Regions from separate parts of the Streptomyces sp. NBC_01237 genome, predicted to be linked through region 1. Evidence: riboswitches for the same ligand, from Rfam matches in the RefSeq annotation. Region 1 holds a riboswitch; the other holds the start of a gene.
The links. A riboswitch is a leader RNA that binds a small molecule or an ion and turns the genes downstream of it on or off. The one in region 1 is predicted to bind S-adenosylmethionine.
Positions count from the first base shown of each region.

Region 2: it holds a riboswitch for S-adenosylmethionine, as region 1 does, so the genes downstream of both, thrC (threonine synthase) here and OG251_RS10280 (aminotransferase class V-fold PLP-dependent enzyme) in region 1, are expected to answer to the same signal.

Region 1 covers NZ_CP108508.1:2,306,417-2,310,232, reverse strand. Annotated here, with positions in the region: gene qcrB (cytochrome bc1 complex cytochrome b subunit) at 1-675, shown strand, start outside; gene trpD (anthranilate phosphoribosyltransferase) at 798-1,862, shown strand; SAM riboswitch class IV at 1,981-2,098, shown strand; gene OG251_RS10280 (aminotransferase class V-fold PLP-dependent enzyme) at 2,273-3,649, shown strand; gene OG251_RS10275 (Lrp/AsnC family transcriptional regulator) at 3,713-3,816, opposite strand, start outside.
Region 2 covers NZ_CP108508.1:5,033,738-5,037,553, reverse strand. Annotated here, with positions in the region: gene OG251_RS22395 (cold-shock protein) at 67-273, opposite strand; gene OG251_RS22390 (MoaD/ThiS family protein) at 684-962, opposite strand; gene thrC (threonine synthase) at 994-2,295, opposite strand; SAM riboswitch class I at 2,315-2,443, opposite strand; gene OG251_RS22380 (glucosyl-3-phosphoglycerate synthase) at 2,597-3,547, shown strand; gene OG251_RS22375 (alpha,alpha-trehalose-phosphate synthase (UDP-forming)) at 3,699-3,816, shown strand, end outside.

The sequences.
Region 1 (3,816 bases):
GTGATGCCTGGCTGGGAGATCAACCTCTGGGGTCACACACTGGTCCTGGGCGTGTTCATCCCGCTGGTGCTCTTCGGTGTCGTCCTCACCGCGATCGCGGTCTGGCCGTTCATCGAGTCCTGGGTCACCGGCGACAAGCGCGAGCACCACATCCTGGACCGCCCGCGCAACGCCCCGACCCGCACGGCCTTCGGTGTCGCCTGGATCACGGCGTACTTCATCGGTCTGGTCGGTGGTGGAAACGACCTGTGGGCCACGCACTTCCACCTGTCGCTGAACGCCATCTCGTGGTTCGTCCGGATCTTCTTCTTCGCCGGACCGGTCATCGCGTTCATCATCACCAAGCGGATCTGCCTGGGCCTCCAGCGCCGGGACCGGGAGAAGGTGCTGCACGGGCGCGAGTCCGGCATCATCAAGCGCCTGCCGCACGGTGAGTTCGTCGAGATCCACGAGCCGCTCAGCCAGGGCCAGCTGCACACGCTCACCGCGCACGAGCAGTACAAGCCGGCCGAGATCGGCCCGCTGGTCGACGAGAACGGTGTCAAGCGCAAGGTCTCCGTCGTCGAGAAGCTGCGCGTCAAGCTCAGCAAGGGCTTCTACGGCGAGGAAAGCCAGATCGCCAAGCCCACCGCCGAGGAGTACAAGGAGATCACCAGCGGCCACGGTCACCACTGATCGCCTGAACTGATCGCCACAGCAGGAGCCCCGTCCATTCGATGGACGGGGCTCTTCGCGGTCTCCGGCGCTGGATAGGGTGGAGCCATTCCCTTACCGGCTGTGGACCCCAGGAGCGGACCATGAACGTGGCGACCCCGAGCGGCGGCGGCAGCGTGGCGGACCGTTCCTGGCCCGGCGTGCTGAACCCCCTGCTGCGTGGTGAGGACCTCACCTCGGACGACACCGCGTGGGCCATGGACCGCATCATGAGCGGTGAGGCGACCGACGCGCAGATCGCCGGCTTCGCGGTCGCGCTGCGGGCCAAGGGCGAGACCGTGGACGAGGTCACCGGGCTCGTCCGGGCGATGTACGAGCACGCCAGGACCATTCACGTACCGGGCCGCACGGTCGACATCGTCGGCACCGGCGGCGACCTCGCCAAGACGGTCAACATCTCCACGATGTCCGCGATCGTCATCGCGGGGACCGGCGCCAAGGTCGTCAAGCACGGCAACCGCGCCGCCTCGTCGGCGAGCGGCTCCTCCGACGTACTGGAGAAGCTGGGCGTCAACCTCGACCTCACCCCGCAGCGGGTCGTCGAGGTGGCCGAGGAGGCGGGCATCACCTTCTGCTTCGCCGTGAAGTTCCACCCCGCCCTGCGGTACGCGGCCAAGGCCCGCAAGGAACTGGGCGCGCAGACCACCTTCAACATCCTGGGCCCGCTCACCAACCCCGCCCGGGTGCGCGCCCAGGCCGTCGGGGTCGCCGACGCCCGTATGGCACCCATCGTCGCGGGCGTGCTCGCCGACCGGGGCAATTCCGCGCTGGTCTTCCGCGGCGACGACGGTCTCGACGAGCTGACCACCACCGCCACCTCGCGTGTCTGGGTGGTCCGCGACGGCCAGGTGCGCGAGGAGCCGTTCGACCCGCGTCACGTCGGCCTGGAGCTGGTGCCCGTCGAGGCGCTGCGCGGCGCCGACGCCTCGTACAACGCCGATGTCGCCCGTCGGCTGCTGGACGGCGAGCGGGGGCCCGTGCGGGAGGCCGTGCTGCTCAACTCGGCCGCGGCCCTGGTCGCGCTGGACCCGGGCGCGGGCACGCTGAACGAGCAGATCGCGGCGAAGATCACCGAGGCCGCCGCTTCCATCGACTCGGGCGCGGCCAAGCGGGCGCTGGAGCGCTGGGTCGCGGCCAGCAACGCCTGAGGGCCGGCCCTCGGCGCGGGACGCGCGTCCCGAGGGGTGTGCGCTGTGAGCAAGGGCGCAGTCCGAATGACGGACTGCGCCCTTGCGCATGCGTGTACGTATGGCAAGATGCTGCGCAGGTCATGAGTGACAGCGACTACGGCCCCGGCCCGCTGTCCGGCAACCCTCCGTCCGTGGCGGGGTGCCCCGGGTGAAGACCAGGCCGTAGGCAGCGAGGTCTGCGGCAAGCGCGGGCCCCTCGGCATTGTCGAATGCCAACCCCCGGGGTCCTGGTCCCTAGGGAGCCTCTTGTGAGCAAGCGAATGCGTTAGGGCCTTCGGCCCTCTTCCGCACACCCTTCCTTCTTTTTCCCGCGCTGCCGCGTATCCGCCGGCGCGGGGAATTCGCCTGCCTTGTTACGGGAGTTCGCCATGTCTGTCTCCACCGCTGCCACTGACCAGTCCATTTGTGCACCGCTGCCGGTTCTGGGTAAGGACGTCACTGTTCCGCTGGTTACGGGCGGAGAAGTCACCTATGCCGCCCTCGACTACGCGGCGAGCGCCCCGGCGCTCCAGCGGGTGTGGGACGACGTCGCGGCGTACGCCCCGTACTACGGCAGTGTCCACCGGGGAGCCGGGTACCTTTCGCAGCTCTCCACCGACCTGTTCGAGAACAGCCGCACGGTCGTCGCGGACTTCCTCGGCTGCCGTGCCGAGGACCAGGTGGTCTTCACCCGCTCGACCACGGACTCGCTCAACCTGCTGGCCGCCGTACTCCCCGCCGACTGCCAGGTGTTCGTGTACGAGACCGAGCACCACGCCTCCCTGCTGCCCTGGCGCGACGCCCGGGTCACCTACCTCAACGCGCCGCGCACCCCGGCCCAGGCCGTCGAGACCCTGGAGCGGGCGCTCGCCGACCGTGACCCCTACGGCCCGGCCCTGGTCTGTGTCACCGGCGCCTCCAACGTCACCGGTGAACTGTGGCCGGTGAAGGAACTGGCCGCCGCCGCCCACGCGCACGGCGCCCGGATCGTCCTGGACGCCGCCCAGCTCGCCCCGCACCACCCCGTCGACATCGCCGAGCTGGACGTCGACTGGATCGCCTTCTCCGGGCACAAGCTCTACGCGCCGTTCGGCTCGGGCGTCCTCGCGGGCCGCGCGGACTGGCTCCAGGCCGCGGAGCCGTACCTGGCCGGCGGTGGCGCCTCCCGCAAGGTCGCGCGGCGCACCGACGGCGGTGTGGACGTGGACTGGCACACCACCGCCGCCCGCCACGAGGCCGGTTCGCCCAACGTCATCGGCGTCTACTCCATCGCCTCCGCCTGCAAGGCGCTGACCGAGGCGGGCTTCGACAACCTGGTCGCCCGTGAGCAGCGGCTCGTCGCCGGGGTCCGCGCGGGTCTCGCCGAGGTCCCCGAGGTCAGGGTGCTCTCGCTGTTCGGCGACGATGCCCCGCGCGTCGGCGTGATCTCCTTCGTGGTGGAGGGCTGGAACAGCTCGCACTTCGCCGCCGCGCTCTCCGCGGAGTACGGCATCGGGGTCCGCGACGGCCTCTTCTGCGCGCACCCGCTGATCCGCACCCTGCTGGGCAGCGACCCGCAGGACCCGGGGGAGTGCGGCGCGCCGGAGGCGGAGCCGGGCGAGCGCTCGCTCAACGCGATCCGGGTCAGCTTCGGCGCCGGTACGCCGGACGAGCACGTCGAGCGTTTCGTCCGGGCGGTCAAGGAGCTGGTCCGCGAGGGCGCCCAGTGGAAGTACCGCACCGAGGGCGGCCGCTGCGTCCCGGACCGGGGTGCGGCGCAGGTCTGAGGGCCGGGTACGGCTTCGGCCGGGCACGGGCGGCCGCCCGTGCCCGGCCGAAGCCGTACCCGGTTACGCGTCGAGGCCGATGGCGAAGGCCGCTTCCAGGTCGTGCTGGGAGTACGTACGGAACGCCACATGCGTGTCGGTGCCCTCGACGCCCGGGATCTTGCTGA
Region 2 (3,816 bases), 2.7 Mb from region 1:
GGCCCGTACCCCATGGGGTACGGGCCCTCCGTGCGTGAGTAGTGTCGTTGGCCGACCGCGCCGAGCTCAGCCGACGGCGAGCTTGACCATGTCCGCCTGCGGCCCCTTCTGGCCCTGCGAGATCTCGAATTCAACTCGCTGACCCTCTTCGAGGGTGCGGTACCCGTCCATCTGGATCGCGCTGTAGTGGACGAAAACATCCGCACCACCGTCGACCGCGATGAAGCCGTACCCCTTCTCCGCGTTGAACCACTTGACGGTGCCCTGAGCCATGCCTAACTCCCCTATTACTGGCCCTTGCACAGGACCGCACTTCGCGGGCCCGGGTCAGAACTCACCCTCCGAAAGGAGAGGGTGCGTGCGCCGTAGCGCGTCGACCGCGGCCGAATGTATCTGCCCAACTGCCCTCTGCAACAGGTCAATCGGACGAGAATTCTGGGCATGGCTGAACACTCGAATATGAGGAATACGTGAGGATCCTGGGCAAGTCGGGCCCGACAAAGGGAACTTACGTCGCAAGGTGCTCAACCACATTGGCTGCTTCTTGTCGTGACCGGGCGCATTCTCATATGCGGGCGGCACGGGCAGCGGAGGGCGCTTCCCCAACTCTACCCCGCTCAACCATGCAGAATTGCCCCCTCCGCTTCTCTCGCGGAGGGGGCAATCGGGGTCACGCGGTGAAGTCAGCAGCCTCCGGCCACTGCCGGAATGATCGAAATGCCCGCGCCGTCCGGGGTGGCCGTCTTCAGGCCGCCCTCGAAGCGCACGTCGTCATCGTTGACGTACACGTTGACGAAGCGGCGCAGCTTGCCCTGGTCGTCCAGGACACGGGCGGCGATGCCCGGGTGGTTCTTCTCCAGGGACTCGATGACCTCGGAGAGGTTGGTGCCCTCCGCAGCGACCTCGGCCTGGCCGTCCGTGTAGGTGCGGAGGATGGTGGGGATGCGGACCTTGACGCTCATGGTGGGGTGCCTTCCTTCGGTCTCGGGGTGATCAGAGGGCGGCGAGGCCGGCTTCGCGGAATGCGTCCAGGCTCGGCCGGATGGTCGCGGTCGCCTGCGAGGTCGCGGCCACCGCGTCGAGCGTCTTGAGGCCGTCACCGGTGTTCAGGACGACGGTGGTCAGCGACGGGTCGAGCAGACCGGCCTCGATCAGCTTCTTCGTCACGCCGACCGTCACCCCGCCCGCCGTCTCCGCGAAGATGCCCTCGGTGCGGGCCAGCAGCTTGATCGCGTCGACGACCTGCTCGTCGTTGACGTCGTCGACGGCACCACCGGTGCGGCGGGCGATGTCCAGGACGTACGGGCCGTCGGCCGGGTTGCCGATCGCCAGGGACTTGGCGATCGTGTTCGGCTTCTGGGGACGCACGACGTCGTGACCGGCCTTGAAGGCGGTGGAGACCGGGGAGCAGCCCTCGGCCTGGGCACCGAAGATCTTGTACGGCTTGTCCTCGACCAGACCGAGCTTGATCAGCTCCTGGAGGCCCTTGTCGATCTTCGTGAGCTGCGAGCCGGACGCGATCGGGATGACGATCTGGTCGGGCAGCTGCCAGCCGAGCTGCTCGCAGATCTCGTACGCCAGCGTCTTGGAGCCCTCGCCGTAGTACGGCCGCAGGTTGACGTTGACGAAGCCCCAGCCCTCGCCGAGCGGGTCGCCGATGAGCTCCGAGCAGAAGCGGTTGACGTCGTCGTAGTTGCCCTCGATGCCGACCAGCTCACCGCCGTACACAGCGGCCATGACGACCTTGCCCTGCTCCAGGTCGTGCGGGATGAACACGCAGGACCGGAAGCCGGCGCGGGCGGCGGCGGCGCCCACCGCACCGGCGAGGTTGCCGGTGGAGGAGCAGGACAGGGTGGTGAACCCGAAGGCGCGGGCGGCCTCGACGGCGATGGCCACGACGCGGTCCTTGAAGGAGTGCGTCGGGTTCCCGGAGTCGTCCTTGACGTACAGGCCACCGGTGACGCCCAGTTCACGGGCGAGGTTGTCGGCCTTGACCAGCTTGGTGAAGCCGGGGTTGATGTTGGGCTTGTCCGCGACATCGGCGGGGACCGGCAGCAGCGGCGCGTAGCGCCAGATGTTGTTCGGTCCGGCCTCGATGCGCTTCTTCAGCTCGTCCGGGGTACCGCTCGGCAGGTCGTACGCCACTTCGAGCGGCCCGAAACAGGACGCGCAGGCGAAGAGGGGGCCGAGCTCGAAACGCTCACCGCACTCGCGGCAGGAAAGCGCGGCGGCGGGGCCGAGATCCACAGCGGAGACAGCAGAATCGGTGGATGCGGCAACAGTCTGAACAGCCATGATGGCGGAGGTCCCTTTCTCCTCATCTTCCTTGCGACGCATTTCGCCACAAGACGGAATTGGCACCTTCCCCACCGTGACCTCAACGGTCGGCGGGAGGGTTGCCGGGACTTCAACGGGCCGTTCCCTCAGTCCCTCTGGATGAGCGCTGTGGCACTGGATCTTCGATCCAGGCATTTATTGGCGGACGGACCCCGACATGCGACGGTCATCCGCGTTGTTCAAGACTGTAACCGAAGCACCGGACCGTTGAGATAGTCGTCCGAACCGCGAGATGAATCACATACAGGGAGTATCGACCGTGCTGGAAGAGGTGGAACGCTGGCTGACCAGGCGTTCCTGGTCGGCCGCCGACCGCCCGCTGGACCGGCTCGTCGCCGCGCGGGCCAGGGATCCACACCGGGCGAGCGTGAGTGTCGTCCTGCCCGCGCTGAACGAGGAGGCGACGGTCGGCGCGATCGTGTCGACGATCCGGCGCGAGCTGATGGAGGAGGTCCGGCTCGTCGATGAGCTGGTGGTGATCGACTCCGGCTCCACCGACGCCACCGCCGAGGCCGCCCGCCGCGCGGGCGCCCGGGTGGTGCACCGGGACGCGATACTCCCGCGGATACCGGCCCTGCCCGGCAAGGGCGAGGTGTTGTGGCGGTCACTGCTGGTGACGAGCGGTGAGATCGTCTGCTTCATCGACGCCGACCTCAAGGACTTCTCCGCCGACTTCGTCTCCGGCATCGTCGGACCGCTGCTCACCGACCCGTCCGTGCAGTTCGTCAAGGCGATGTACGACCGCCCCCTGGGCGAAACCGCAGGTCAGGGCGGTCGGGTCACGGAGCTGGTGGCGCGCCCCCTGCTCAATCTGCACTGGCCGCAGCTGGCCGGGTTCGTCCAGCCGCTGGGCGGCGAATACGCGGTGCGGCGCTCCCTGCTGGAGCGGCTGCCCTTCCCGGTCGGCTACGGAGTGGAGCTGGGGCTGCTCGTCGACGCCCTGCACACCGTGGGCCTGGACGCGCTGGCGCAGGTCGATGTCGGCGTACGCAAGCACCGCCACCAGGACGGTCAGGCGCTGGGCCGGATGGCGGCGGCGATCTACCGCACCGCGCAGCTGCGGCTCTCCCGGGGACATCTGGTGCGGCCCGCGCTCACCCAGTTCGAGCGGGGCGAGAACGGCTTCGTACCGCGCACCCATGCGGTGGACACGGAGGAGCGGCCGCCGATGCGGGAGATCGCGGAGTACACCGAGCGCCGGGCCGCGTGAGGCACCGGGCCGCGTGGGGCACCGGGCGGCGAGCGCCGGGTGGCATGAGGCACCGGACGGCACGGGACGGGGGCGGTCCGGTACCGGCCGTGTTCGGTGTGGCGTAACCAATCGCGTTTGACGGCTTCCCGAACGGGCTAGGTTCCGCTACATGGTCTCCGAGCACGCTGCCCAGGTTCTCGTCGCGTCCAACCGCGGCCCGGTGTCGTACTCGCTGAGCGAGGACGGCTCGCTCGCGTCGAAACGGGGCGGGGGCGGCCTCGTCTCGG